2 linked regions of the Granulimonas faecalis genome follow. The protein of the gene in region 1 interacts with the protein of each later gene in a pairwise test. Links are inferred from orthologs where the notes say so. Each region holds a gene or a part of one and is shown in the gene's direction. Other genes may lie near its edges. The genes, in order: cysE and cysK.

Region 1 (11,338 bases):
CTCTTCGGCAGCGAGGACGCCCTCATCACGTACGACATGAGCGAGTTCATGGAGAAGTTCGCCGTCTCCAAGCTCGTGGGCGCCCCTCCGGGATACGTGGGCTACGACGAGGGCGGCGAGCTCACCAAGGCCGTCCGGCGCCGCCCGTACTCGGTGGTGCTGTTCGACGAGATCGAGAAGGCGCACCCTGACGTCTTCAACATCCTCCTCCAGATCCTGGACGAGGGCCGGCTCACCGACGGCCAGGGCCGCAAGGTGGACTTCTCCAACACCGTCATCATCATGACGAGCAACATCGGCGCCCGCGAGATCGCCACCACCACGCCCATGGGCTTCGGCGCCTCGGGCAAGGGCCTCTCGGACCGCGAGATCAAACAGCGCGTCACCGGCGAGCTCAAGCGGCAGTTCCGCCCCGAGTTCCTCAACCGCGTGGACGAGGTCGTGGTCTTCAAGTCGCTCGAGAGGGACCAGCTCCGCTCCATCGTCGACCTCATGGTGCGGGAGCTCCGCGACCGCCTCGTGGACGAGGGCATGTCCATCGAGCTCACAGACGCCGCCCGCGACCTCGTGGCCAAGGAGGGCACCGACCAGGTCTACGGCGCCCGCCCGCTTCGCCGCGCCATCCAGACCCTCATCGAGGACCCGCTCGCCGAGGAGCTCCTCGAGGGGAGGTGGGAGAGGGGCGAGGTCGTCTCCGTGGACGTCCGCGACGGCGCCCTCGTCTTCGACCACGTGGCCGGCGAGATCCCTGAGAAGACCGTCCGCGAGACCATGTCGCGCCTGCCGGCCCCCGGCGGCGCACCCGGCCGGAGCGCCCTCGCCAAGGGCTCCGGGGCCGGCTCCCAGGAGGCCTCGGCCTGACGGGCCTTCCAGGCGAACCCGACCGTGCGCCCGGTCCCGCACCCCGCGGGGCCGGGCGCCGCTCTGTGGGACCTCTCCCTCTGTGGGACCTCTGTCGCAGCCCCGCCGCGCCCCCACGGCGCCCGCCCGCTTTGTTAGGGTTAAGGGGCGTGCCGCGCGTCGCGGGGCGCTTCGGACAGAAGGGTCTTCATGGGGGATTTCTGCGACCGGTCGCTGTCCCTGGACGAGCGCATGGAGTGCGCCATGCGCCAGACAGCGCCGGGCACGGCCTTGCGCCGCGCCCTTGACATGATCATCGCCGGCCGGCTCGGCGCCCTCATCTGCGTGGGCGACGTCGACGCCGTCCTGGCCGCCGGCGACGACGGCTTCCCGCTCAACATCTCGTTCACGGCCAACCGCCTGTTCGAGCTCTCCAAGATGGACGGGGCCATCGTCATCGACAAGGACCTCACCCAGATCAAGCGGGCGAACTTCCACCTCAACCCCGACCCGTCGCTCCCCACCTCCGAGACCGGCATGCGCCACCGCACGGCCGCGCGCATGAGCATCCTCACCAACGCCATGGTCATCTCGGTCTCCGAGCGCCGCCAGGTGGTCAACGTCTACCTCGACGGCCGCTCCTTCCAGATCAAGACCGTCCAGGAGATCATGGACATGGTCAACCAGCTGCTGGTGACCCTCCAGTCCACGCGCCAGGCGCTGGACCGCAACCTGCTGCGCCTCACCACGCTCGAGCTCGACAACTACGTCACCCTGGCCGACATCTCCAAGATCTTCTCGTACTTCGAGGTGCTCATGACGGCCGCCGACGAGCTCGACGACCTCATCGACCAGCTCGGCAGCGAGGGCCGCACCATCGCCATGCAGCGCGAGCAGCTCGTGGGCGACATGGACGACGAGTACACCCTCATGATCCGCGACTACGCCCGCGACTCCTCCGAGGAGACCGCCCGGGAGGTGCGCCGCCAGTTCCACGAGCTCGACGCCGCGCAGCTCCACTCGTTCAAGCGCGTGGGCGCCATGCTCGGCTACGAGGGCCTCGGCGAGGACTCCATCATGGCGCCCCTGGGCCTGCGCACCCTGTCGCGCATCTCCGTGGTGCGCGAGGGCATGGCCGACAAGATCGTGGACGAGTACGGCAGCCTCCAGGAGCTCATGGACGACATCGAGGACAACCCGAGCCGCCTCGACGACATCGGCGTCAAGAACCCCGGCATCCTGGCCGACAGCCTCTACCGCATGTGGGGCAGGAAGGAATGAGCCGCTGCCGTTGCCAGGCCGAGGCGCGGCCCGCCGCCGTCGCCGCGCCCGACCCGGGCGCGGACCTCACCGTGGTGGTGGTCGCCGCCGGCTCCGGGGAGCGGTTCGGCCACCCGGGCGGCAAGGCCCTCGTCGAGGTCGCCGGCCGCCCGCTCGTCGCGTGGTCGCTCCTCGCCGCCGACGCCGCCCCCTCCGTGGCCGCGCTCGTGCTCGTCTGCCGCCCCGCCGACCTCGCCGCTATGGAGGCCCTCGTGGCCGGCCTGCCCCTGGCGCTCCCCGTCGCGGTGGTCCCCGGCGGCGACGACCGCCAGGCGAGCTGCGCCGCGGGTCTCGACGCCGTCTCGTCCGAGGTCCCCCTCGTGGCCTTCCACGACGGCGCCCGGCCCCTCGTGCGCCCCCATACCTTCGAGGCCGTGGCCGCCCGCCTGCGGGCCGACGCCTCGCTGGGCGGCGCCGTGGCCGGCTGCCCCTGCACCGACACCGTCAAGGTGGTCCGGGACGGCACCGTGTCCGCCACGCCCGACCGCGGCAACCTCTGGGTCGTGCAGACGCCCCAGGCGTTCCCCATCGAGGTCATCCGCGCCGCCCACCGGCGCGCCCGCTCCGTGGGCACCGACGACGCCTCCCTCGTGGAGGCCATGGGGCTCCCCGTGGCCGTGGTGGACGCCCAGCGCAACAACCTCAAGCTCACCTACCCGGAGGACCTGGCCGTCGTCGAGGCCGCCCTCCTGGCCGCCGAGCGGGAAGGGGAGTGACATGGCCCTCTCCATCGGCCACGGCTACGACGTGCACGCCTTCTGCGAGGGGCGCCCCCTCGTGCTGGGCGGCGTCGTCGTGCCCTGCGACCGAGGCCTCGCGGGCCACTCGGACGCCGACGTCGTGACCCACGCCCTCATGGACGCCGTCTGCGGCGCCTGCCGCCTGGGCGACATCGGCCGTCTCTTCCCCGACGACGACCCCGCCTACGCCGGCGCGGACTCCCTCGTCCTGCTGTCCCGCGTCATGGGGTTCGCGCGGGAGGCTGGGTACGAACTCCTCGACTGCGACTGTACCGTCGCCGCCCAGGCCCCCCGCCTCGCCCCGCACCGCGACGCCATGCGCTCCGCCATGGCCCGCGCCATGGGATGCGACGTCTCCCGCGTGGGACTCAAGGCCACCACGACCGAGCGCCTCGGCTTCGTGGGCCGCGAGGAGGGCATCGAGGCCTGGGCGGTCTGCCTCATGGAGCGCCCCTAGGCGCCCCGCCGACCTCCCGAACCGCCCCGTCGATGGGACACCCATGTTCGATTCCATACGCGAGGACGTCCGCGCCTTCCGGGAGCACGACCCGGCGGCCACGTCCACCATCTCCATCCTCGTCAACTCGCCCGGCATGCGCGCCGTGTGGGCCTACCGGCGTCAGCACTGGCTCTGGACCCACGGCCACCGCTTCCTGGCCCGCACCCTCTCCACGTGGAGCCGCCACCGGTTCGGGGTCGAGATACACCCCGGCGCCACCATCGGCCGCCGCTTCCTCATCGACCACGGCAGCGGCATCGTGGTGGGGGAGACCACGATCGTCGGCGACGACTGCATGATCTACCAGGGCGTCACCCTGGGGGGCACCGGCAAGCAGACCGGCAAGCGCCACCCCACCCTGGGCGACAACGTCACCGTGGGCGTGGGGGCCGCCGTGCTCGGCGACATCACCCTGGGCGACGGCTCCAAGGTGGGCGGCGGCGCCGTGGTGGTGAAGGACGTCCCGGCCGGCTGCACCGTGGTGGGCGTCCCCGGGCACGTGACCACGCGCTGCGGCGTGCGGGTGCGCACGCAGCCGGCCCACACGGACCGCCGGCGCCAGTACCTGCCCGACCCCATGGAGCAGACCGTCGAGATCCTGACGGCGCGCATCTCCCAGCTCGAGGAGCAGGTGGCCGCCCTCACCGCCCAGGCGGCCCCCTCCCAAGATGTACGATTCCAACCTGACGGCGGCGAAGCCGCCCAGGCACCCAGCGGCACTGAGGAGTGACCATGCTCGTCTACAACACCCAGACCCACCGCAAGGAGGAGCTCGTCCCCGTGGAGCCCGGGCACATCTCCATGTACGTGTGCGGCCCCACGGTCTACGACCAGATCCACATCGGCAACGGCAGGACGTTCCTCGCGTTCGACGTCATCCGCCGTTACCTCGTCTACAAGGGCTACCAGGTGCGCTTCGCGCAGAACCTGACCGACGTCGACGACAAGATCATCCAGCGCGCGAACGAGGAGGGCGTCACCGCCGCCGAGCTCGCCCGCACCTACTCCGACGCCTTCATCGAGCAGATGGGGCGCCTCAACGTGCTGGCCCCCGACATCCGGCCCCGCGCCACCCAGGAGATCGACGCCATGGTCTCCATGATCTCGGGCCTCATCGACCAGGGCAACGCCTACGCCGTGCCCTCGGGCGACGTGTACTTCTCCGTGCGCAGCTGCGAGACCTACGGCCGCGTCTCGGGCCGCAACGTCGACGAGCTGCTCGTGGGCGCCCGCATCGAGGAGAACTCCGACAAGCGCGACCCCCTCGACTTCGCCCTCTGGAAGGCGGCCAAACCCGGCGAGCCCAGCTGGGAGTCGCCGTGGGGCGAGGGGCGCCCCGGTTGGCACACCGAGTGCGCCGCCATGGTCCACCGCTACCTCGGCACACCCATCGACATCCACGGCGGCGGCTCCGACCTCGTGTTCCCGCACCACGAGAACGAGAGCGCCCAGGCCTGCTGCCGCTGGCACGAGCCGCTGGCCAACCTGTGGATGCACACGGGCATGCTCCGCGTCGACGGCGAGAAGATGAGCAAGTCGCTCGGCAACTTCCACACGCTCAAGGAGGTCCTCGACCGCTACCCGGCCGACGCCGTGCGCCTCCTCATGCTCCAGACCCACTACCGCTCGTCGCTCGACTTCTCGTTCGAGCGCCTCGACGGCTGCGTGGGCGCGCTGGAGCGCCTGCGCACCACGGCGAGGAACCTGCGCTGGGCGGCCGAGAACTCCGACGGCTCCAGCTGCGGCGGCGACGCCGCCCAGGCCCTGTCCGACGCCATCGACGCCGCCCGCGACGGCTTCACCTCGGCCATGGACGACGACTTCAACACGTCCTCGGCCCTCGCCGCCGTCTTCTCCCTCGCCAACCAGGCCAACGCCTACCTCGACGCCGCCGGGGCGGGGGCGTGCACCTCCACGCTGCTGCGCGCCTCCGACACCCTCGTGGAGCTCCTCGAGGTGCTCGGCCTGGAGAGCGTCCGGCCTCAGGCCGACCCGCTGCCCGCCGGGCTCGTGGACGTGGCCCGCGACCTCGTGGGCTTCGACGGCGACGACGTCGACGGCGCCGTGGCGGCCCTCGTGGACGCCCGCGCCGCGGCCCGCGCCGCGAAGGACTGGGCGCGCGCCGACGCCATCCGCGATGCCGTCTCGGACCTCGGCCTCGTGGTGGAGGACACCCAGGCCGGCACCCGCATCACCCGTCAGGAAGGGGGGCGCTGACCATGGCGTCCAAGAACCAGGGCCCCAGGGGCCAGCAGGGCAACGGGCAGCAGGGGAGGCGCGGCCGGGGCCGTGGCCAGGCCCCCCGCGCCTGGAGCAGCGAGGACGGCCGCCAGTGGAGGGGCCGCGACGGCCGCAAGGCGGGCCTCGCCGGCAAGGCGGGCCCTCAGGCGCCCAAGGCCCCCAAGGGGGACCGCCGCAGGGGTGCCCAGGGCAAGGGGAGCCCGCAGGCCGCCCGCCGGCAGCCGCGTGCCGAGGAGCGCGTGCTCGTGGAGGGCCGCCGCGCCGTCGACGAGGCCCTTGCCGCCGGCGTGCCCGTGAGGCGCGCCCACATCGCCCTCAACAAGGGCAGCCAGGACCCCAAGCTCGCCCGGCTCGCCGCCACCTTCGAGGCCGACGGCGTGGAGGTGGACATCTGCTCCAAGGCCCGCCTCGACGCCATGTCGAGTCACGGCGCCCATCAGGGCGTGGTCGTGGAGCTCGATGACTTCCCCTACGCCGACCTCGAGGACGTCGTGGCGGCCGCCGGCGACGGCGACGCGCTCGTGCTCGTGCTCGACCATGTGACCGACGAGGGCAACTTCGGCGCCATCGTGCGCTCCGCCGAGGTCGCGGGCGCCGCCGGCGTCGTGATCCCCAAGGCCCGCGCCGCCTCCGTGGGCGTGGGGGCCTACAAGACGTCGGCCGGGGCCGTGCTCCACGTGCCGATCGCGCGCGTCTCCAACCTCGCCACGGCGGTGGACCGCCTCAAGGAGGCCGGGTTCTGGGCCGGCGCGGCCACCGAGCACGCCGAGCAGGACGTCTGGGACGCGCCGCTCGGCGGTCGCTTCTGCCTGGTCATGGGCAACGAGCAGACCGGCGTGAGCCGCCTGCTCCTCGACCGCTGCGACTTCTCGTGCCGCCTGCCCCAGCGCGGCCGCGTGGAGTCGCTCAACGTGGCCCAGGCCGCCACGGTCATGGCCTACGAGTGGATGCGGCGCCTCCGGGAGGCCGGCCGCGAGGGGGGCGTCGACCGTGGTTAAGGGGGCCCCTCGGGCCCTCCTCGTGGTGGACGGCTACAACGTGCTCTTCGCCGACCCCCGCTACCAGGACCTCTTCGACGAGCCCGACGGCTCCGTGCCCGAGCGCCTCGGCACCGACCCGTTCGGCCGCGCCCGCGAGGCGCTCCTGGCCGACGTCGCCGCCTACGCCCAGCACGAGTACGAGGCCGTCATCGTCTACGACGGCGCCAACAATCGCGGGGAGCACCGCCCCGAGACGAGGCGCGGCGGCGTGCGGGAGGTCTTCTCCCGCAGGGGCGTCTCGGCGGACACCGTCATCGAGGGGCTTGTGACCGAGGCGCGCGACTCCGGCCGCCGGGTCACGGTGGTCACCTCCGACGGCACGATCCAGGCCACGGTGGAGGGGCCGGGCGTCACCCGCGTGTCGAGCCGTATGCTCGTGCACGAGGTGGCGGCCATGAACCGGTCCATCGAGCGGGAGCGCGAGGAGCGCACGTGGTCCCGCATGAGCCTGGAGGACCGCCTGGACCCCGAGACGGCGGCCAAGCTCAACGCACTGCTCGGGCGCCGGGTCTAAGCGCTATCATCGTCCCTGCGCTGATGTAGCTCCAACGGCAGAGCACCCGACTTGTAATCGGACGGTTGTCGGTTCGAATCCGACCATCAGCTCCACCCACCGACGAAGGCGGCCCGCGGGCCGCCTTTTTTCTCGGTACGATTTGGGTGCGTGGGTGGCGCCTCCGATCGGAAACCCCCGTAATGGCGGTCGTATAGGGTTGTCTAGCTGGGGTTGTGCAGAAACGATGGTATGGATACACCCGGGTCCGGGGTATACGTTGACACGGATTTGCCCCGGGCGTAGTATCACTAGCGCGTTGTGGGTCCAGCACCTGGCAGCGCGGCTTGAAAACGGATGGGGATGTGGCACAGCGGCAACTGCGGCGGACTGTAAATCCGCTCCCTATGGGTTCCTTGGTTCGAGTCCAAGCATCCCCACCATGCCCGTGTAGCTCAGTCGGTAGAGCACTTCGTTGGTAACGAAGAGGTCACCGGTTCAAATCCGGTCGCGGGCTCCATTTCAAGCATGGCGGTGTAGCTCAGTTGGTCAGAGCACGCGGTTCATACCCGCGGCGTCACTGGTTCGAATCCAGTCACCGCTACCAGGTTATCTTGCGGTCCCTCCGGGGGCCGCTAGACATATTTAGCACGTAGGCATCAATGGCTGCGAAGCGGGAAGTCCTGTTTCCAGAAGGAGGATGGCACATGGCCAAGGAGAAGTTCGAGCGTACTAAGCCGCATGTCAATATCGGCACCATCGGCCACGTCGACCACGGCAAGACCACGCTGACCGCCGCGATCACCAAGGTTCTCTCCGAGACCCCTGGCTGCCGCGCCAACTTCACCGCGTTCGAGGACATCGACAAGGCCCCCGAGGAGCGCGAGCGTGGCATCACCATCTCCGTCGCCCACGTGGAGTACGAGACCGAGAACCGTCACTACGCCCACGTCGACTGCCCCGGCCACGCCGACTACATCAAGAACATGATCTCGGGTGCCGCCCAGATGGATGGCGCCATCCTGGTCATCGCCGCCACCGACGGCCCCATGGCCCAGACCCGCGAGCACATCCTGCTCGCCCGTCAGGTCGGCGTGCCCTACATCGTCGTGTTCCTGAACAAGTGCGACATGGTGGACGATGAGGAGCTCATCGACCTCGTCGAGATGGAGACCCGCGACCTCCTGTCCGAGTACGACTTCCCGGGCGACGACCTCCCCATCATCCGCGGCTCCGCCCTCGGCGCCCTCGAGGGCGACGAGAAGTGGGTCGAGCAGATCCGCGCCCTCATGACCGAGGTGGACAACTACATCCCCACCCCCGCCCGTGACAACGAGAAGCCGTTCCTGATGGCCGTCGAGGACGTCATGACCATCTCCGGCCGCGGCACCGTCGCCACCGGCCGTGTCGAGCGCGGCCAGCTCCGCCTCAACGACCCGGTCGAGATCGTGGGCATCAAGCCCACCTCCAACTCCGTGGCCACCGGCATCGAGATGTTCCGCAAGTCCATGGACTTCTGCGAGGCCGGCGACAACGTGGGCATCCTGCTCCGCGGCGTCAAGCGCGAGGAGATCGAGCGCGGCCAGGTCCTCTGCAAGCCCGGCTCGGTGACCCCGCACAAGAAGTTCACCGCCGAGGTCTACGTCCTGACCAAGGAGGAGGGCGGCCGTCACACCCCGTTCTTCAACGGCTACCGTCCGCAGTTCTACTTCCGCACCACCGACGTCACCGGTAACATCTCCCTCCCCGAGGGTGTCGAGATGGCCATGCCTGGCGACCACGTCACCATCACCGGTGAGCTCATCTACCCGATCGCCATGGAGGAGGGCCTCCGCTTCGCCATCCGCGAGGGCGGCCACACCGTGGGCGACGGCCGTGTTGCCACCATCATCGAGTAACTCGCTTCCTCGATCGTGAAAGCCCGGCACCTCGAGTGCCGGGCTTTTTTGTTGCCGACCGTTCCCACCTCTGCCGTGCCCATCCCGTGAACGTAGGATTTGGTGGGCCATCTCTGTTGACGGCTTACCGGCGGGGTGGTAGCGTAATCACTCGCGCATGGCTGTGACGTAAGAGCGGCCATGTCCGGTACTTGGGAAGGAATCCATTCATGCGTACTCTCGTCACCCTTGCGTGCACCGATTGCAAGCGTCGCAATTACACCACCTACAAGAACAAGAGCACCCATCCTGAGCGCATGGAGCTCAAAAAGTACTGCCGGTGGTGCCGTCACCACACGCTGCACAAAGAGACGCGCTAGAATAGAGTCTCACACAGCCCAGTAGCTCCAATGGTAGAGCGGCGGTCTCCAAAACCGTTTGTTGTGGGTTCGAGTCCTACCTGGGCTGCCAGCCAATTCACCGGCCCTCCCTATAGGGACGGGCCGGTTTTTAATGTCTAGTCGAGAAGTCCGAGCTTTGTGGAGGACATGAGCCCCATGGCCAAGAAGGACCGCAACAAACGAGCCGCCCGCAAGGCACGTCAGGCCGAGCGTCAGCGCAACGAGGCCCAGGCCCAGATCATGGCCGAGAAGGCCCCCGAGAAGGCCCCGGCCAAGTCCGAGGGCTCCAAGGCCCCCGCCAAGGCCGCCAAGTCCGGCAAGCCCGGTCTCATCAAGCGTGCCACCTCCTACTTCGGAGAGGTCCGCTCCGAGATGCGGCGCGTCGTCTGGCCCTCCCGCGAGGACCTCAAGAACTACACCGTCGCCGTCGTCGCCATCCTCGTTGTCTTCGGTGTGGCCATCTGGCTCATCGACTCCGGTGTCGTGGCCGCGCTCATCGGTTACTCCGGACTGAGGGGATAGGCCATGGCCAAGCGTTGGTATGTGATCCACACCTACTCGGGCTACGAGAACAAGGTCAAGACCGACCTCGAGCGCCGCATCGAGTCCTACGGGCTCCAGCGCCAGGTCGTCGACATCCAGATCCCCACCGAGGAGGTCACGGAGCTCAAGGAGGACGGCAAGCGCCAGACCAAGGAGAACAAGGTCTTCCCCGGCTACGTCCTCGTGCGCATGGAGGTGGACGACAACACGTGGTCCGTCGTCCGCAACACCCCCGGCGTCACCGGCTTCGTGGGCATCGACGGCAAGCCGAGCCCGCTCTCCCGTGACGAGTTCAAGAAGATGATGGGCAACGCCACCCCCAAGGGCGACACCGCCCCGCGCCGCACCGTCACCGACTTCGAGCCCGGTCAGGCCATCCGTGTCACCTCCGGCCCCCTCGAGGACTTCGACGGGACCATCTCTGAGGTCAACCCCGAGTCCGGCAAGATCAAGGTCACGCTGCTCATCTTCGGCCGCGAGACCCCCGTCGAGCTCTCCGTGGACCAGGTGGTCCTCATCCACTAACCGGCTACACGGCACCGCCCTCGTTTTGGTGAGAAACGCTTCTGTGGGCGGCGCGTGTCATAGCGATCGTCACAGCGCAAAGAAAGGCTTATCACCATGGCCCCCAAGAAGAAGGTCGTCAACTTCATCAAGCTGCAGATCCCTGCCGGCGCCGCCAACCCCGCGCCCCCGGTCGGCCCCGCCCTCGGTGCCGCCCAGGTCAACATCATGCAGTTCTGCCAGGCGTTCAACGCCGCCACGAAGGACCAGGCCGGCGACATCATCCCGGTCGAGATCTCGGTCTACGAGGACCGCTCCTTCGACTTCGTCTGCAAGACCCCGCCCGCGGCCAAGCTGATCCTCAAGGAGCTCGGCATCAAGAGCGGCTCCGCCGTGCCCCAGCGCGACAAGGTCGGCCAGCTCACCGACGAGCAGCTCACCAAGATCGCCGAGATCAAGATGCCGGACCTCAACGCCAACGATATCGAGCATGCCAAGCGCATCGTCGCCGGCACCGCCCGCTCCATGGGCGTCACCATAGCCGAGTAGCACCGGCACAACCGTAGTCCCGGGGAGACAGGCTCCCCTCACGGCCCCGCGAGGGGTCCGATGTGGGAGGGCGCGGCGCGCCCGTTGACCACAGGAAGGCACCACCATGCCCAAGCACGGCAAGAAGTACCGCGACGCAGAGGCCAAGGTCGAGAACCGCCTCTACACTCCCAAGGCCGCCATGGAGACGGTGAAGGACATCCACTTCGCCAACTTCGACGAGACCGTCGAGGCCTCCGTGCGCCTGGGCGTCGACACCCGCAAGGCCGACCAGAACGTCCGCGGCTCCAT
Region 2 (15,499 bases), 220 kb from region 1 along the record:
TAGGAGCTGGCGGCAGGCCGGCTGTAGCTGTTGGGCCACTGACGGGCGATGGCCTCGGCGTCGGCATAGCCAAGCTGCTTCAAAAAGGCATCGCTCTTGAACTTGAGGGCGTCGTCGCCCCTGTCGATGAAGCCGTGCTCGATGATGGCGCCCGAAAAGCCCGAAGCGCGGGCATTGCGCACGATGGCGTAATAGTCGGACGACTGGGCGCTCGCATAGAGCGACACCGTGGAGCCCGACGGGTAGTCGCGCGGCTTGTTCCCGCGATTGTAGAGGCCCAGAGACGAGAGTCGCGACAGCACGTCGCGGCCGAACGACTGGGTCTCAGAGGCGCAGAAATTGTTGTATGCGGCGTTGTTGGCCACGAGCACCTCGGCGCCGGTGCCGCCGCCGCTGTTGATGTGAAACGAGACGATGGCTCGCGCCTTCACATCCTGCGCCACCTTGTTGCGCTGGTAGAGCGACGGATTTGAGTTCTCCGAGGCGCGCGCCATGACCGTGGGGATGCCCAGCTGCTTAAGGCGCTCCTCGGCGTACTTGGTGATCCTCCACGTGAGGTTGCTCTCCGTGAGGCCGTTTCCCACCGCGCCAGAATCGCCGCCGCCGTGGCCCGCGTCGAGCACCACCGGACCGCAGGCGGCAAAGGCCGGCACCGCCAAGGCCAACGAGACCGCAGCGGCCGCACAGGCGGAGACGGCGGCTCTTTTAAAGGCGCGCTTGAGGCCGGGGTTCTTGCTGCGGACCTCGCGTTTCTCCTTCATTCAAGCCCCTCCTGTTTCGTTGCGTCGTTTCATATGGGCCGAAGTATAACCGCTATCAAAACCACTGAAAACAGCCTGACGAACGAGGGGCCATTTTCTGCGCATCGGCTCCGAGAACCCCCACCGTTTCCAAAATGCCGTGGAGACACGCACAAGCAGGCCCCTTCGGCCCTCGGTTCCTTGATAATGACTAGCGACCAAGCCCCCAAAGGAGGTCGCTACATGGGAATCAGGACGCGACGTGCCCGCAAGCACTCACGCACCCACATCGCTGGGTTCGGCGCAGCCGGACTCTTTGGTTTCATAGCCCTCGTCGTCATCGCCCTTGCCTTTTCCGTCGGCTCCATCGTGGAGGGGTGGCTCCAAGACCTTCCCGACTTCGACTCGCCAGACGCCTACGTGGTGTCGGAGCCCACCACGGTCTACGACTCCAAGGGCAACGTCATCGCGGAGTTCATGGCCGAGAACCGGCGCAACGTTGAGCTCTCCGAGATCTCGCCCTACGTGCTCACGGGCACCGTCGACACCGAGGACATCCGCTTCTACCAGCACAACGGCGTCGACCCCCAAGGCATCGCCCGCGCGGCGCTTGTGACGCTTGTCGGCGGTTCCGAGGGCGCCTCCACCATCGACCAGCAGCTCGTGCGCAACACAGTGCTCTCCGACGAGCAGTTCGACCGCACCCTCAAGCGCAAGGTGCGCGAGGCCTACATCGCCGTGGAGATGGAGAAGAAGTACTCCAAGGACCAGATCCTCAACATGTACTTGAACACCATTTACTACGGCAACGGCGCCTACGGCATCGAGGCTGCGGCCAAGACCTACTTCAACACCACGGCCAAGGACCTCACCCTGGCCCAGGCCGCCCTTCTCGTGGGCATCCCCAACTCCCCCACCATGTTCGACCCCACCCAAAACCCCGAGGCCTCCGTCAAGCGCCGCAACCTCGTGCTCAAGCGCATGCTGGACGCCGGCGACATCTCGCAAGAGGAGTACGACGAGGCCCACAACACGCCTTTGGAGCTCAACCCGGGGTCCAACACCATGTCGAATACCGGCGTCTACCCCTACTGGACGCAGTACATCAAGGAAGTGCTGTCGGAGGACTTCTCCAGCGACACCGTCATGAAGGGCGGCCTCAAGGTCTACACCACCATCGACCCCGACGCCCAGCAGGAGGCGCAGAAGGCCGTGTCCGACCGCCTGGAGGCCATCGGCCAGGAGGGCCTCGAGAGCGCCCTCGTGGCCGTGGACCCCTCCACGGGCTACATCAAGGCCATGGTGGGCGGCAGCGACTTCTCCAAGAACCAGGTGAACCTGGCCACCCAGGGCATGCGCCAGCCGGGCTCCTCGTTCAAGGCCTTTACGCTCGTGGCGGCCATTCGAGACGGCATGGACCCCGACGTCTACCTCAACTGCAACTCACCGCTCAAAGTCTCGTCCAATTGGACCGTCAAGAACTACGGCGGCGTCTCATACGGCACCATCACGCTGAGGAAAGCCACCGAGCTCTCCTCCAACACCGGCTACGTCCAGGTGGCCCAGGCCGTCGGCGGCCAGAGCATCGTCAAGTGCGCCAAGGACATGGGCATCACCGAGGACCTCCCCGCCTACGACTCCATCACCCTGGGCACCATCCCCGTCCCCGTCATCCAGATGGCCGAGGCCTACTCGACCCTGGCCTCCGGCGGCGTGCACCGCGACGCCGTGGCCATCACCAAGATCGAGGACCGCAACGGCAACCAGGTCTACGAGCACAAGGACACGCCCACCCAGGCCCTCGACCCCGCAGTGGCGGCGGCGGCCACCGACGTCCTCGAGGGCGTGGTCACCTCCGGGAGCGGCACGGCCAAGGTGGTGTCGTCCTACGGCATCGACCAGCCCATCGCCGGCAAGACGGGCACCACCGAGTACGCCGACAACCTGTGGTTCTGCGGTTACACGCCCCAGATCGCCGTGGCGGTGTGGACGGGCTACCCCGACTCCTCCAAGACCGTCTTCATCGACGGCTCCGACGGCCACCCCTCCAACAGCTCGTGCCCCATCTTCGGCCAGTTCGTGAAGGCCTACCTGGGAGACACCCCCAGGGCAGAGTTCCCCGACGCCGACGCCAGGCCCACCTACAAGGCCAACAGCACCTGGTCGTTTGCCAAGAACACCGGGTCCTCCTCGAACGGCGGCTCCAGGTCGTCGTCCCGCGCCGCCCAGACGCCCCCTGAGGAGACCACGGTGACAGAGGAGACCACGACCACCACGACGACCGAGCAGCCCACGGCACCCACCGACAACGGGCAGGGCCAGGGCGGCGCCACGACACCCACGACGCCCTCCCAGGGCGGGGCCACCGGCGGCGATGCAGCGGGAGGCACCGGCACCGGAGGCACGGGCGGCAACGGCGGCACAGGCACCGGCGGAGATACGGGCGGTGGCGCCGGCGGCAACGGCGGGGCCGGAGGCGATACCGCGGGCGGCACGACCCCGACGGGCTGACGCCGCGGGCGCCCTGCCCGGCACCCCCACAGGGAACCGAACAAGGGGCCCGGCGATCGAGACGGTCGCCGGGCCCCTCTTCTTTGGGAACCCCTAAGTGCCCCCCATCAGGGGGCGGTCCATCTGGAGGACGACCCCAGCCGCGCGGGCCGCGGACCCCTAGCGCGCCTCCCCCGCAACAGCCTCCTTGAGGAGGGCGAGCTGCTCGGCCACGGCGTCGGGGGCGGTGCCTCCGAACGTGGTGCGCCGCGAGACCACGGCGTCGATGGCCACGGCATCGGGGGCATCGTCGCCGAAGAGCGGCGACCAGCTGCGGAGCTCCTCGGCCGTGAGATCCTGGAGCGTCACGCCGGCCTTGACGCAGTCGGCCACCACGCGGCCCACCACGCCGTGGGCCTCCCGGAACGGCATGCCCTTGCCCACGAGGTAGTCGGCGAGGTCCGTGGCCGCCATGAAGCCCTCGTGGGCCGCCTCGGCCATGCGGTCGGACCTCACCCTCATGGTGCGCACCATGCCCGTGACGGCATGGAGCGAGCCCAGCACGGTGTCGAAGGCGTCGAACATGGGCTCCTTGTCCTCCTGGAGGTCCTTGTCGTAGGTGAGCGGGATGCCCTTGAGGACCGTGAGGATGGAGACGAGGTCGCCGTAGACGCGGCCGGTCTTGCCGCGCACAAGCTCACAGAAGTCGGGGTTCTTCTTCTGCGGCATGATGGACGACCCCGTGGAGTGGGCGTCGTCCATCTCCACGAAGCCGAACTCCGCCGTGGACCAGACGATGAGCTCCTCGCAGAGGCGCGAGAGGTGCATCTGACACATGGAGCAGGCGTAGACGAGGTCGCACACGAAGTCGCGGTCGGCCACGGCGTCCATGGAGTTGGGGATGACCGAGGAGAAGCCCATGGCCCCGGCCGTCATGGCGCGGTCCAGCGGGTAGGTGGTGCCGGCCAGGGCCGCCGAGCCGAGCGGCGAGGCGTCCGCGGCGTCGAGGGCCGCGTCGAAGCGGCGGCAGTCGCGCAGGAGCATCCACGCGTAGGCCAGCAGGTGGTGGGACAGGAGGACCGGCTGGGCGGGCTGGAGGTGCGTGTATCCGGGCATCACGACGCCGGACTCCCCCTCCGCCCGCTCCGCGAGGGCGGCCACGAGGTCGAGGGCGGCGTCATGCAACGAGGCCGCGAAGCCCTTGGCCGCGAGGCGGCCGTCGGTGACGGTCTGGTCGTTGCGCGACCGCCCGGTGTGGAGCCGCCCGCCCGCCGGGCCGATGCGCTCGGTGAGCACGCGCTCGATGGCCATGTGCACGTCCTCGTCCACCGTGGGGTCGAAGACGAACGTGCCGGCCTCGATCTCGTCGGCAATCCGGGCGAGCCCGGCGCGGATGGCGTCCACGTCGGCCTCGTCGAGCACGCCCTGACGGCCGAGCATCGTGGCGTGGGCGACGGATCCGGCGATGTCCTCGCGCCACAGGCGCCGGTCGAACGTCAGCGACGCCCCGAAGAGCTCAAGCTCGCCCGAGGGCGTGGCGTCGAAGCGGCCTGACCAGAGGGGCTTCGGGGCTTGGTTCTGCTGGCTTTCCATGGGTCGTCCACCTCGGATTTTCGTCTACTTGTACAGGGTGACCTTGGCGGCGGCGCCGGAGGGCTCCACGCTCACCACGAGAGGCTTGGGGTCGCAGGCGGCCGCAGGGGCGTCGCAGGGAGCTCCCTGGCCCAGGGTGCGCTGGGCCCACACCTTGTTGGGCAAGCCGTAGAGATCCATGAAGCCCTTGGCGGCGGAGCGGTCGTAGGTGTCGCCCTCGTCGTAGGTGGCGAGGCCGAAGTCGTACATGGAGCTGTCGCTCTTGACGCCGGTGACGGTGCAGGAACCCTTGTAGAAGCGCAGGCGCACGTCGCCGGTGACGGTCTGCTGGGTGGACTCGAAGAAGGAGTCGAGGGCGTCCTTGAGGGGGCTGAACCAGAGGCCGCCGTAGACCTGCTTGGCCCACTCGTGCTCGAGCTGCAGCTTGACGGCCAGGACGTCGCCGGGCAGGCAGAGCGACTCGAGGTGCTTGTGAGCGGTGATGAGGGCGAGGGCGGCGGGCTGCTCGTAGCACTCGCGGCTCTTGATGCCGATGACGCGGTCCTCGATCATGTCGATGCGCCCGAAGCCGTTGCCGCCGGCGATGTTGTTGAGCTTGCCGATGAGGGCGAGCATGGCCATGGGCTCGCCGTTGAGGGCCACGGGCCTGCCCGACTCGAACGAGACCACGACGTCGCAGGGCTGGTCGGGGGCCTCGATGGGGTCGACGGTCATGACCCAGGCGTCGCAGGGCGGCTCGTTCCAGGGGTTCTCGAGCACACCGCACTCGATGGCGCGGCCCCACACGTTCTCGTCGATGGAGTAGGGCGAGGACTTGGTCACCTCGATGAAGATGCCGTGGTCGGCGCAGTACTCGATCTCCTGGGAGCGGGTGAGGAGGTCCCAGTCGCGCACGGGCCCGAGGATCTCGAGGTCGGGGTCCAGGGCCTTGCACTCCAGCTCGAAGCGTACCTGGTCGTTGCCCTTCCCGGTGCAGCCGTGGGCGATGGCCACGGCACCCTCCTTGTGGGCGATGTCCACGAGGTGCTTGCAGATGACGGGGCGGGACAGGGCGGAGAGGAGCGGGTAGCGGTTCTCGTACATGCCGTTGGCCTTGATGGCACAGGCGCAGACGTCCTCGCAGAACTCCTCGCGCATGTCGACGGCGTAGGAGGCGGTGGCGCCGAGGGAGACGGCCTTCTGGGCGATGTGGTCGATGTCCGAGGAGCCGGGCTGTCCGAGGGCGGCGATGGCGGTGACGACCTCAAAGCCCTGGTCTTGGAGCCAGGGGATGAGGCAGGAGGTGTCGAGACCGCCGGAATAGGCGAGGACGACCTTTCCCTTGGGGGCGGCGGTGTTGGCGGTGGCGGTAGCGGTGGCGGTAGCGGTCATGGCTCTGCTCCTTGACGATGGGTGCCGTCGACGACGGTCCCCCGCGAGGAGGGGCCGTCCCAGGCTGTTCTGTTGTGTGAGCGGGTCTTTGCTTGAAGACAGACGCACGCACCGCCTCGGCGGGGCATGCGCGGCCAGACGGGCGCCGGACAGGCGTCGCCTGGGGTCTGGGGCGCGGACACCCGGAGGCTCGAGGCCTACCGGATGGCCGCCATCATCGGAAGTTGCGGAGCTTGTTGATGTGGCCCTCGAACGCCTCCGCGCTCTCGGGGGAGGTCGCGACCACCAGGATGGTGTCGTTGCCGGCGAGGGTCCCGACGACCTCTGGGAGGTCCGCGGCGTCGATGGCCGCGGCGATGCCCGACGCGGTGCCGGGCTGCGCCTTGACGAGCACGAGGTTGCCGGAGTGGTTGACGTCGGTCACGAGCTCGGAGACCATGCGCTGGAGGTGGAGGTCCTCGGCGAGGACGTACACGCCCTCGGGCAGCTTGCGCAGGCCCATGTCGGCGATGTCGCGGGAGACCGTGGCCTGGGTGCAGGCATAGCCGGCGTCCTCAAGCTCTTGGACAAGGACGCGCTGGGTGCGAATGCTCTTGCCGCGCACGATCTCGCGGATGGCATCCTGCCTGTTGTTGCGTCCCTTGACCAAAAAAATCACCTTTGCCTTGGTTTCCTCGGCGCGCCATTCATCGTGGCGCATGAACCGGGGCCGCTCGGTCGAGCTGGTCGGCTTGCAGGCAGTTTGCCCCTGTCTGGACCTTTTGAGGGCAGTATTTCCCCTCAATTATCGACTTCGTAACAAAACATGTCCGGCGGACGGTACCAAAGCGTCGGCGGACGGCTGGATCGGCGCCGTCGGCCCTTTTGCAGGGTCCCTGACAAAGGCGTCCTCGCCGGCCGAGGGTTTATGATTGGTTACCCGAGGAACAAGATTCGTAAATGATACGGGAGGTCCCGTGAACGAGAGTCCGCAGATGGGAAACGGGCGTCCGCCCCTGGGCAACGGGTCCGGGCGTCGCTCAAGCCACGGCAGCCGGTCCTCCTCGCGGAGACGTGCCCAGGGCCAGCCGCCGCAGCTGCACGGCCGCGGCTACCAGACCCCGGCCCAACGCCGCCGCAACGCGAGCGGCTACCAGCTCCAGCGCCACCCCATCAACTTCGCCGGGCGCCGCGGGCGCCTGGGCGCGCTCGACCCGCGCCTCATCGTCCTTGTGGCCGTCGTCCTCGTGGCGGTGGTGCTCGTCGTCTCCTCGGTGGTCTCGTGCGTGTCGTCGGCGCCCTCGCGGGACCAAGGCCCCGCGGTGTCCCAGGACCTGCCCGACGACCTCCAGAACTCGCTCAGGCAGGCCCTCTCCCGCGACTCCCAGCTGGCCGAGATCGCGGAGCGCGGCTCCGAGTACCCCGAGCCCCTCATCCGGCTCGCCCTCGCCGAGCCCGGCGCCGTGGGCTTCGTCTACGGCTGGACGTCCTCAGACCACGACACCGCCCAGCCCTACGACGACGCCGTGGCCCAAGGCGAGGTCCCAGCGCTCTACGGCTGGGACGCCCGCTGGGGCTACCTCGACTACGGCGGCTCCCCGCTCGCCGTGACCGGCTCGGGCCCCATCGCCTGCGCCATGGCCCGCATCGCCCTCCTTGGGAACGCCGACCAGACCCCCGCGACCATCGCCCAGGCGGCTACCGACGCCGGCAAGGCCTCCGGCGACTCGGGCACCGACGCCTCGTTCTTCACCGAGAAGGGCGGCGACCTCGGGCTCGCCGTGGCGGCACTCGACCTCGCCGGCACCGCGGCCCCCGGGCAGGACGCGGGCCAGGACTCCCCCGAGGGCGACGGCCCCGACCAGGCAGCCGCGCCGGGTACCGCGGCCACGGGCGACGCCCTGGCGAAGGCCCTCGGCGACGACACCTACGTGCTGGCACAGACCGGCGGCGGCGCTCTCGGCGCGACGCCGCACTGGGTGCTCGTGACCCCGGGCGACAACGGTGCCGTCACGGTGCACGACCCCACGTCGAGCGGGAACTCCTCGCACCAGTGGGACCCCGCCACCGTGGCGTCCGACGTCGCGACGGCCCTGACGGTGCAGCCCGCCAAGGCGTAGCACCTCATCATCTCCCCCCCTGCACCTGAAAACGACTGAGGGCGGCCCGGCGTGTACCAGGTCGCCCTCAGCCTTTTTCAGGTGCGCTTGATGCAGATGAAGGAGGGATTCCTAGGCCAACAGGCTCTCCTTGGCGGCGACGGCCAGCTTGTCCTGGACGGCCTCGGCGTCCTCGCGGGTGGCGCCGGTGGTGAACAGGTAGGCCTTGATCTTGGGCTCGGTGCCGGAGGGGCGCACGATGACCTTGTGGCCGCCGGCGAGGCGGTACTCGAGCACGTTGGCCGCGGGCAGGGTCTGCGCGGGGTCCTCGGGGTCCTTGTTGAGGATGGGCATCTCAACGCACCCCGCGTAGTCGGTGCAGCCCTCGACGTCGTAGCCGGCGATGGTCAGCGGCTGCTGGGCACGGAGGCCCTTCATGATCCGGGCCATCTTGTCGGCGCCGGCAGCGCCCTCGAAGGTGACGTTGACCACGCCGTTGAGGTAGAAGCCGAGCTCGCGGTAGAGCCCGTCCATGGCCTCGTAGAGGTCCTTGCCCTGCCTGGCGTACCAGCCGGCCATCTCGCAGATGAGCATGGAGGTGACCACGGCGTCCTTGTCGCGAGCATGGGTCCCGGCCAGGTAGCCGTAGGACTCCTCGAAGCCCAGCAGGTAGCGGTCGCCCTCACCCTTGGAGGTGAGCATGTCGATCTGGCCGCCGATGTACTTGAAGCCGGTGAGCACGCGGCGCATCTCGAAGCCGTACTTGCCGGCCAAAGCGTCGGGCATGGCGGAGGAGACGATGGTGGAGACGACGACCTTACGGGAGACGTCCTCGCCGGCCTCCTGCTTCAGGCGGGCGAGCCAGTCGACGAGCAGGACGCCCACCTCGTTGCCGGAGAGCAGCTTGTAGTCGCCGTCGTGGGGCACGGCGATGCCCACGCGGTCGGCGTCGGGGTCGGTGGCCAGCAGGAGGTCGGGCTTGACCTCGTCGCAGAGCTCCAGGCCCTTCTGCAGCGCCTCGCGGATCTCGGGGTTGGGGTAGGGGCACGTGGGGAAGTCGCCGTTAGGCTCCCTCTGCTCGGGCACCACGACGACGTTGTCGATGCCAACGCGCGACAGGATCTTGGTGACGCACTCGAGGCCGCTGCCGTTGAGCGGGGTGTAGACCACCTTGAAGGAGCCGTCCTCGGCCACGCAGCCGGGCACGGAGACGGTCTGGATGGCGTCGAGGTAGGCGTCGATGACGTCGTCGCCGACCCACTCGACAAGGCCCTTCTCCTGCGCCTCGCCGAAGTCCATGGACCGGACGCCGGCGAAGATATCGGTACCGTCGATGGAGGCCTGGATCTCGTCGGCGGCCTCGTTTGCGATCTGGCAGCCGTCGGGGCCATAGACCTTGTAGCCGTTGTAGGGCGCGGGGTTGTGGGAGGCGGTGATCACGATGCCGGCGTCGCAGCCCAGGTGGCGGGTGGTAAAGGAGAGCACGGGGACCGGCTCGATGCGCGGGGCAACGAAGCTCTTGATGCCGTTGGCCGCGAGCACGCCGGCAGCGGCCTTCACGAACTCGTCGCCCTTGTTGCGGGAGTCGCGCATGATGGCGACGGTGGGGTTCTCGCAATGGGCGTTGAGGTAGTCGGCCAGGCCCTGGGTGGCCTGGGAGACGGTGTAGACGTTCATGCGGTTGGTGCCCACGCCCAGCACGCCGCGGAGGCCGGCGGTGCCGAACTCGAGGTCGCGGTAGAAGGCGTCGACGATGGAGTCGTCGTCCTTGGCAAGCAGGTCGGCAAGCTCGGCGGCGAGCTCGGGCTCGTCGACGTTCTCCTTCCAGAGCTGCGCGCGCTCCTGGATCTTGGTGTCCATGGAAACCTCTTTCCGTTTGAGGGGTCACGAACGGGCGTTCAAACCCGGTTCAGCCGTCTGGTTGGCCCCATTCTATGTTTATCAAGATGGATTGTTGCCGCTTTGGGCACTCTTCAGGGTCGCGCACCTTTTTTACAGAAGAGTCCGGCATTTGCAGGGCCTTCGGGGGGGGGCGGCCGCACCGCCTGAGGCGGCCGAGCGGGTATCATGGCCCAAGGCGACGACCCGGGAGGACCCTTGGAAAAGATCGACTTCACCCACGCGCGGTTCTGCGCGGCCTATGGCACCCCAGATCAGATCCCCGAGGCCAAGCGACCCGAGGTCTCCGTGGTGGGGCGCTCCAACGTGGGCAAGTCGTCGCTCATCAACCGCCTCGTGGGCCGCAAGGCCCTCGCCAAGGTGAGCTCCAAGCCGGGCAAGACGGCCACGGTGAACTTCTACGACGTGGACGGCATCTACCTCGTGGACCTGCCGGGCTACGGCTTCGCCAAGGTGAGCGCCGCGGAGAAGAGACGCTGGGCCGACCTCATCGGCGGCTACTTCGACCAGGAGCGCAGCTTCAACCTCGTGGTCTCGCTCGTGGACATCCGCCACGAGCCCCAGAAGCTCGACCACGAGATGGTGGGCTTCCTCAAGGAGGGCGGCTTCCCCTTCGTGGTGGTGCTCACCAAGGCCGACAAGCTCAGCCGCGCCCAGCAGCAGCGCCAGCGGGCCCTCATCGCCCGGGAGCTCGACATCGACCCGGAGACGGTCCTGGTCACCTCGGCCGAGAAGGGCCAGGGCATCGACGAGCTCAAGGACGCCATCTCGGCGGCCTGCGTCTAGGGATCCCTCGCCCCTCAGCCCCCTATCCTGAACCTCCGGCCCGCCACCGCCACCAGCCCCTCCCTGGCCATGCGCCCCAGCTCCCGGGAGAGGGCGCTGCGGTCGACCCCGAGGTAGTCGGCGAGCTGCTGGCGGCCCACGGGCACCTCGAACCACTCCCCCTCCCCGACCCCCCGCGCCTCCCGGGCGGCGGTCAGGTAGGCCATGACCTTCCCCCGGATGGTGCGGGGCGCCGTATGGAGGGCCCGCCTCGACAGGCCCACGTTGCGCCGGGCCAGGATCTCCGAGAGGTTGCGGGCCACGGGGGCACAGACGGGGTCGCCGGAGAGCTCGAGGAGGCGGGCGGCGTCGAACCACAGCACACGGCCGTCGGTGTCGGCCACCACGTCGACCATGAGCGGCTCGTCCCCAAGGACCGCGTAGGCCTCGGCGAAGACCTCGCCCGGGGCGGCCCAGCCGATCACCGCGGTCTGACCCAGGCCGTCCGCGGCCTCCATGCGCACGCGCCCCTCCACCACGAGGCCCGCCCACACCCCGACGTCCCCCCGCGACAGGAGGCGCTCCCCCTGCGCGCACCCCCTGAGGGAGAAGCCCACCATCTGGGCCAGACGGTCGAGGTCCCCCTCCCCCACCCCCGCCAGCAGCCGGCTCTCAACCATTTTGGGTCCCCCTCAGCCTTCTCGTTATGTTGCAATCGCAACATACCATGGCCGGCCGACGGCCTAGGGTATGGCCCATCAGGCACCCACCCCGAAAGGAGCCCCATGACCACCCAGGAGACCGAGGAGATCCAGGCTGAGCTCGCCGCCGCCCTGCCCCACGAGATGTTCTGCTTCCAATGCGAGCAGACCGCCGGGGGCACCGGCTGCCGATGGCACCAGGGGGTGTGCGGCAAGCACGCCACCACCTCAAACCTCGAGGACGAGCTCACCGGCTACCTCGTCGCCTACGCCCGCTGCGTCCACGACGCCGGTGTGGCCTCCCCCTGCGCCCACGCCTCGCTGCCCATGGTCGAGGGGCTGTTCTGCTGCATCACCAACGTGTGCTTCGACGACGACGCCGTGCACGCCCTCATCGCCTCCATCCGTGAGCGCATCGACCATGTGAGCGCCCGCCACGGCCTGGACGCCGCCGACTACCCCGCCTACGACATGGGTCTCGTCTGGAACGCCGACGAGGACGTCCGCTCCCTCAAGAGCCTCCTGCTCTTCGGCCTGCAGGGCATGGCGGCCTACGCCTACCACGCCGCCATGCTCGGCGCCCGGTCCCAGGCCGTGGACGGCTTCTTCTTCCGCGCCCTCTACGGGCTCTCGGCCACCGACGACCGGCAGGCCCTCCTCGACCTCGTGCTGGAGTGCGGCCGCGTGAACCTGGAGTGCATGGCCATGCTCGACGAGGCCAACACCTCCACCTACGGCGACCCCGTGCCCACCACCGTGGACCTCGCCGTCGAGCCCGGGCCCTTCATCGTGGTGACCGGCCACGACCTCCGCGACCTCGAGCAGATCCTCGAGCAGACCGACGGCCGCGGCGTCAACGTCTATACCCACGGCGAGATGCTCCCCGCCCACGCCTACCCCAGGCTCAAGGAGCACCCGCAGCTCAAGGGCAACTTCGGCACCGCGTGGCAGAACCAGCAGCGCGAGTTCAGGGACATCCCCGCGCCCATCGTCTGGACCACCAACTGCCTCATGCCCCCCAAGGACTCCTACGCAGACCGCGTCTTCACCACGGAGGTCGTGGCCTACCCCGGCTGCACCCACATCGACGCCGACGGGGGCGGCCGCAAGGACTTCACCCCCGTCATCGAGCGCGCCATCGAGCTCGGGGGCTACCCCGAGCGCCACGGGATGACCGGCGTCAACGGGGGCACCCAGGTCACCTGCGGCTTCGGCCGCAAGACCGTCCTCGACAACGCCGGCGCCATCGTGCAGGCCGTGAAGGACGGTGCCATCGGCCACTTCTTCCTCGTGGGCGGCTGCGACGGCGCCAAGCCGGGCCGCAACTACTACACCCGCTTCGTCGAGGAGACCCCTGCCGACAGCGTGGTGCTCACCCTCGCCTGCGGCAAGTACCGCTTCAACGACCTCGACCTCGGCGAGGTGGCCGGGCTGCCCCGCATCCTCGACATGGGCCAGTGCAACGACGCCTACGGCGCCATCCAGGTGGCCCTCGCCCTCGCGGAGGCCTTCGGCTGCTCGGTCAACGAGCTCCCGCTGTCCTTCGTCCTCTCCTGGTACGAGCAGAAGGCCGTCTGCGTGCTGCTCACCCTGCTCGCCCTGGGCGTCGAGGACATCTACCTCGGCCCCGACCTGCCGGCCTTCGTGAGCCCCAACGTCCTCGGCATCCTGCAGGAGCGGTTCGGCATCCGCGGCATCACCACGCCCGAGGCCGACATGGCGGAGATGCTGGCGTAGCCTTCGACGCCCACGGGCCGTCCAGCCCCCCATCCGGGCCCCGTCCGCGGGGCCCTTTCTTTTGGCGGTCTACCATGGAGTCCGCTCCCGGCGGGATTTAATACCTGAGAAGGGGTAGGATTATAGCCATGGCCGACCGGCCACCTTGCACCGGCTTTGGAGGAAAGCATGCGTATCGCAACCAGCGTCAGCGCCGCCATCGGCGACACCCCCCTGATCGACCTGTCGTTCCTCTGCGACGGCGACGTGACCCTGCTCGGCAAGTACGAGGCCGCCAACCCCGGCGGCTCCGTGAAGGACCGCGTGGCCCGGGCCATGGTGGACGCCGCCGAGAACGACGGCACCCTGGAGGAGGGCGGCACCATCGTGGAGCCCACCAGCGGCAACACCGGCGTGGGCCTGGCCATGGTGGCCGCCGAGCGCGGCTACGGCATGGTCCTCGTCATGCCCGAGACCATGAGCGTGGAGCGCCGCAAGCTCGCCGCGGCCTACGGCGCCAGGATCGAGCTCACACCCGGCGCCACCGGCATGGCCGGGGCCGTGGAGCGCGCCGAGCAGATCGTGGCCGAGACCCCCGGGGCCGTGATGATGGGCCAGTTCTCCAACCCCGAGAACCCCCTGGCCCACTACCGCACCACCGGGCCCGAGATCTGGCGCGACACCGACGGCGCCGTGGACGCCTTGGTGGCCGGCGTGGGCACCGGCGGCACGGTGAGCGGCACCGGCCGCTTCCTCAAGGAGATGAAGCCCTCCGCCCAGGTCTTTGCCGTGGAGCCCGCCGAGTCCCCCGTCCTCGAGGGCGGCCAGGCCGGCCCCCACAAGATCCAGGGCATCGGCGCCAACTTCGTGCCGGACAACTACGACGCCGAGGTGGTCGACAAGGTGCTCGCCGTGACCGGCGACGACGCCATCGCCATGAAGGACCGCCTGGCCGAGCAGCTCGGGCTGCTCGTGGGCATCTCCGCCGGCGCCGCGGTGTCCGCCGCCGTGGAGCTCGCCAACCGCGAGGACATGGAGGGCGCCGTCATCGTGGCCGTCCTGCCCGACACCGGCGAGCGCTACCTCTCCCTCATCGAGGCGTAGGGCCGGGAGCCAGCCGGACCCCCTGGCCCCTCGATGAGCGGCTTCGGCGAGCGGCCTCGAGCCCCTCGGTGCGCGGATTCTCGCACACGGAAGCTTCGTGCGTGCCCATACCGCTCACCGAGGGGCCTCCCGGCACTCATCGAAAGACCGCAGTGAGCCCAAGGGGCCGTCCTGGAGATTCCACACTCCAATACGGCCCCTTGGGCTCGTTGTCGGTCCGAAAAGCCACGCCCCGGGACCGCGTTTTGGTAATCACGTGATTTAATTGTATTCATATATTTCTAGTTTTTGCTGAGGAGCAGCCATGGAGATCATTTGCCCAGAGGAGTGGACCTACACGCTCGTGATGAGGAAGAAGGACGACCCCTCGATCGCCATCGAGAGCGAGATGTCCGAGGGTCTGGGCTACGAGACCTTCGTCAAGTGCGGGGAGGAGTTCCGCCGCCAGGTGCAGGAAGGGCTCGAGGCCGCCTCGGAGTAGCGGCGGACAGTCAAAGCCACCGACACAGAGGGGCCGGCACCCACACGTGCCGCCCCCTCTGTGTCGGTAGGTTTGACGTTCGTCGGCACCCCTGGGCGCGCTGAGCGCGGGTACCGGGCGCCCGGCGCCCGTGCTTTCCGCTGCCTTTGGGTCCCGCCTTATTTCATGGGGTCGCGCCGCCCCGCCCCCACCCGGGACGCCGCAAGCGGTAGCATGGGTTGACTTTGCTTGACAACCCAAGAGAGGCGCACCATGAGATTCTACGCGACCTGCCCCACCGGTCTGGAACACCTCCTCGCCCAAGAGCTCGAGAGCCTGGGCGTGCCCTCCGTGCGCCCGCTCCAGGGTCAGGTGGGCTTCGAGGGTCCCCTCAAGTGGGCATACGTCGCCTGCCTATGGAGCCGCATCGCCAGCTCCGTCGTCGCCGTCGTGGAGTCCGGCCCCGTGACCGGTGCCGAGACCCTCTACGACCTCGCCGCCGCCATCCCGTGGGAGGACCACCTCCCCGTGGGCGCCACGTTCGCCGTGTACACCTCCGGCACCATGGAGGGCCTCGACAAC

What was found.
Region 2: the proteins of cysE (region 1) and cysK interact in binary tests that used the Escherichia coli proteins (3 or more experiments, as listed by UniProt). The link is inferred for Granulimonas faecalis from one-to-one orthologs.

The regions. Positions count from the first base shown.
Region 1 is NZ_BQKC01000001.1:508,021-519,358, forward strand. Bases 2,291-5,264 are described here. They hold cysE (serine O-acetyltransferase), read left to right. Parts: upstream 2,291-3,400; coding sequence 3,401-4,129; downstream 4,130-5,264. Other genes in these bases: ispD (2-C-methyl-D-erythritol 4-phosphate cytidylyltransferase), read left to right, coding at 2,291-2,876; ispF (2-C-methyl-D-erythritol 2,4-cyclodiphosphate synthase), read left to right, coding at 2,878-3,357; cysS (cysteine--tRNA ligase), read left to right, coding at 4,132-5,264. In the rest of the region: OR600_RS02235 (ATP-dependent Clp protease ATP-binding subunit), read left to right, coding at 1-861; DNA integrity scanning diadenylate cyclase DisA, read left to right, coding at 1,051-2,121; more of ispD, read left to right, coding at 2,118-2,290; more of cysS, read left to right, coding at 5,265-5,616; 23S rRNA (guanosine(2251)-2'-O)-methyltransferase RlmB, read left to right, coding at 5,619-6,638; OR600_RS02270 (NYN domain-containing protein), read left to right, coding at 6,631-7,194; tuf (elongation factor Tu), read left to right, coding at 7,881-9,071; rpmG (50S ribosomal protein L33), read left to right, coding at 9,281-9,430; preprotein translocase subunit SecE, read left to right, coding at 9,608-9,973; transcription termination/antitermination protein NusG, read left to right, coding at 9,977-10,519; rplK (50S ribosomal protein L11), read left to right, coding at 10,616-11,047; rplA (50S ribosomal protein L1), read left to right, coding at 11,154-11,338.
Region 2 is NZ_BQKC01000001.1:727,779-743,277, reverse strand. What follows is about bases 12,648-15,499. They hold cysK (cysteine synthase A), read left to right. Parts: upstream 12,648-13,542; coding sequence 13,543-14,457; downstream 14,458-15,499. Other genes in these bases: rlmKL (bifunctional 23S rRNA (guanine(2069)-N(7))-methyltransferase RlmK/23S rRNA (guanine(2445)-N(2))-methyltransferase RlmL), read left to right, coding at 15,191-15,499; OR600_RS03335 (hypothetical protein), read left to right, coding at 14,762-14,938; hcp (hydroxylamine reductase), read left to right, coding at 12,648-13,374. In the rest of the region: OR600_RS03390 (N-acetylmuramoyl-L-alanine amidase), read right to left, coding at 1-761; OR600_RS03385 (transglycosylase domain-containing protein), read left to right, coding at 984-3,251; argH (argininosuccinate lyase), read right to left, coding at 3,411-4,823; OR600_RS03375 (argininosuccinate synthase), read right to left, coding at 4,848-6,194; OR600_RS03370 (arginine repressor), read right to left, coding at 6,409-6,843; OR600_RS03365 (hypothetical protein), read left to right, coding at 7,151-8,293; OR600_RS03360 (phospho-sugar mutase), read right to left, coding at 8,405-10,132; yihA (ribosome biogenesis GTP-binding protein YihA/YsxC), read left to right, coding at 10,340-10,957; OR600_RS03350 (Crp/Fnr family transcriptional regulator), read right to left, coding at 10,972-11,616; more of hcp, read left to right, coding at 11,722-12,647.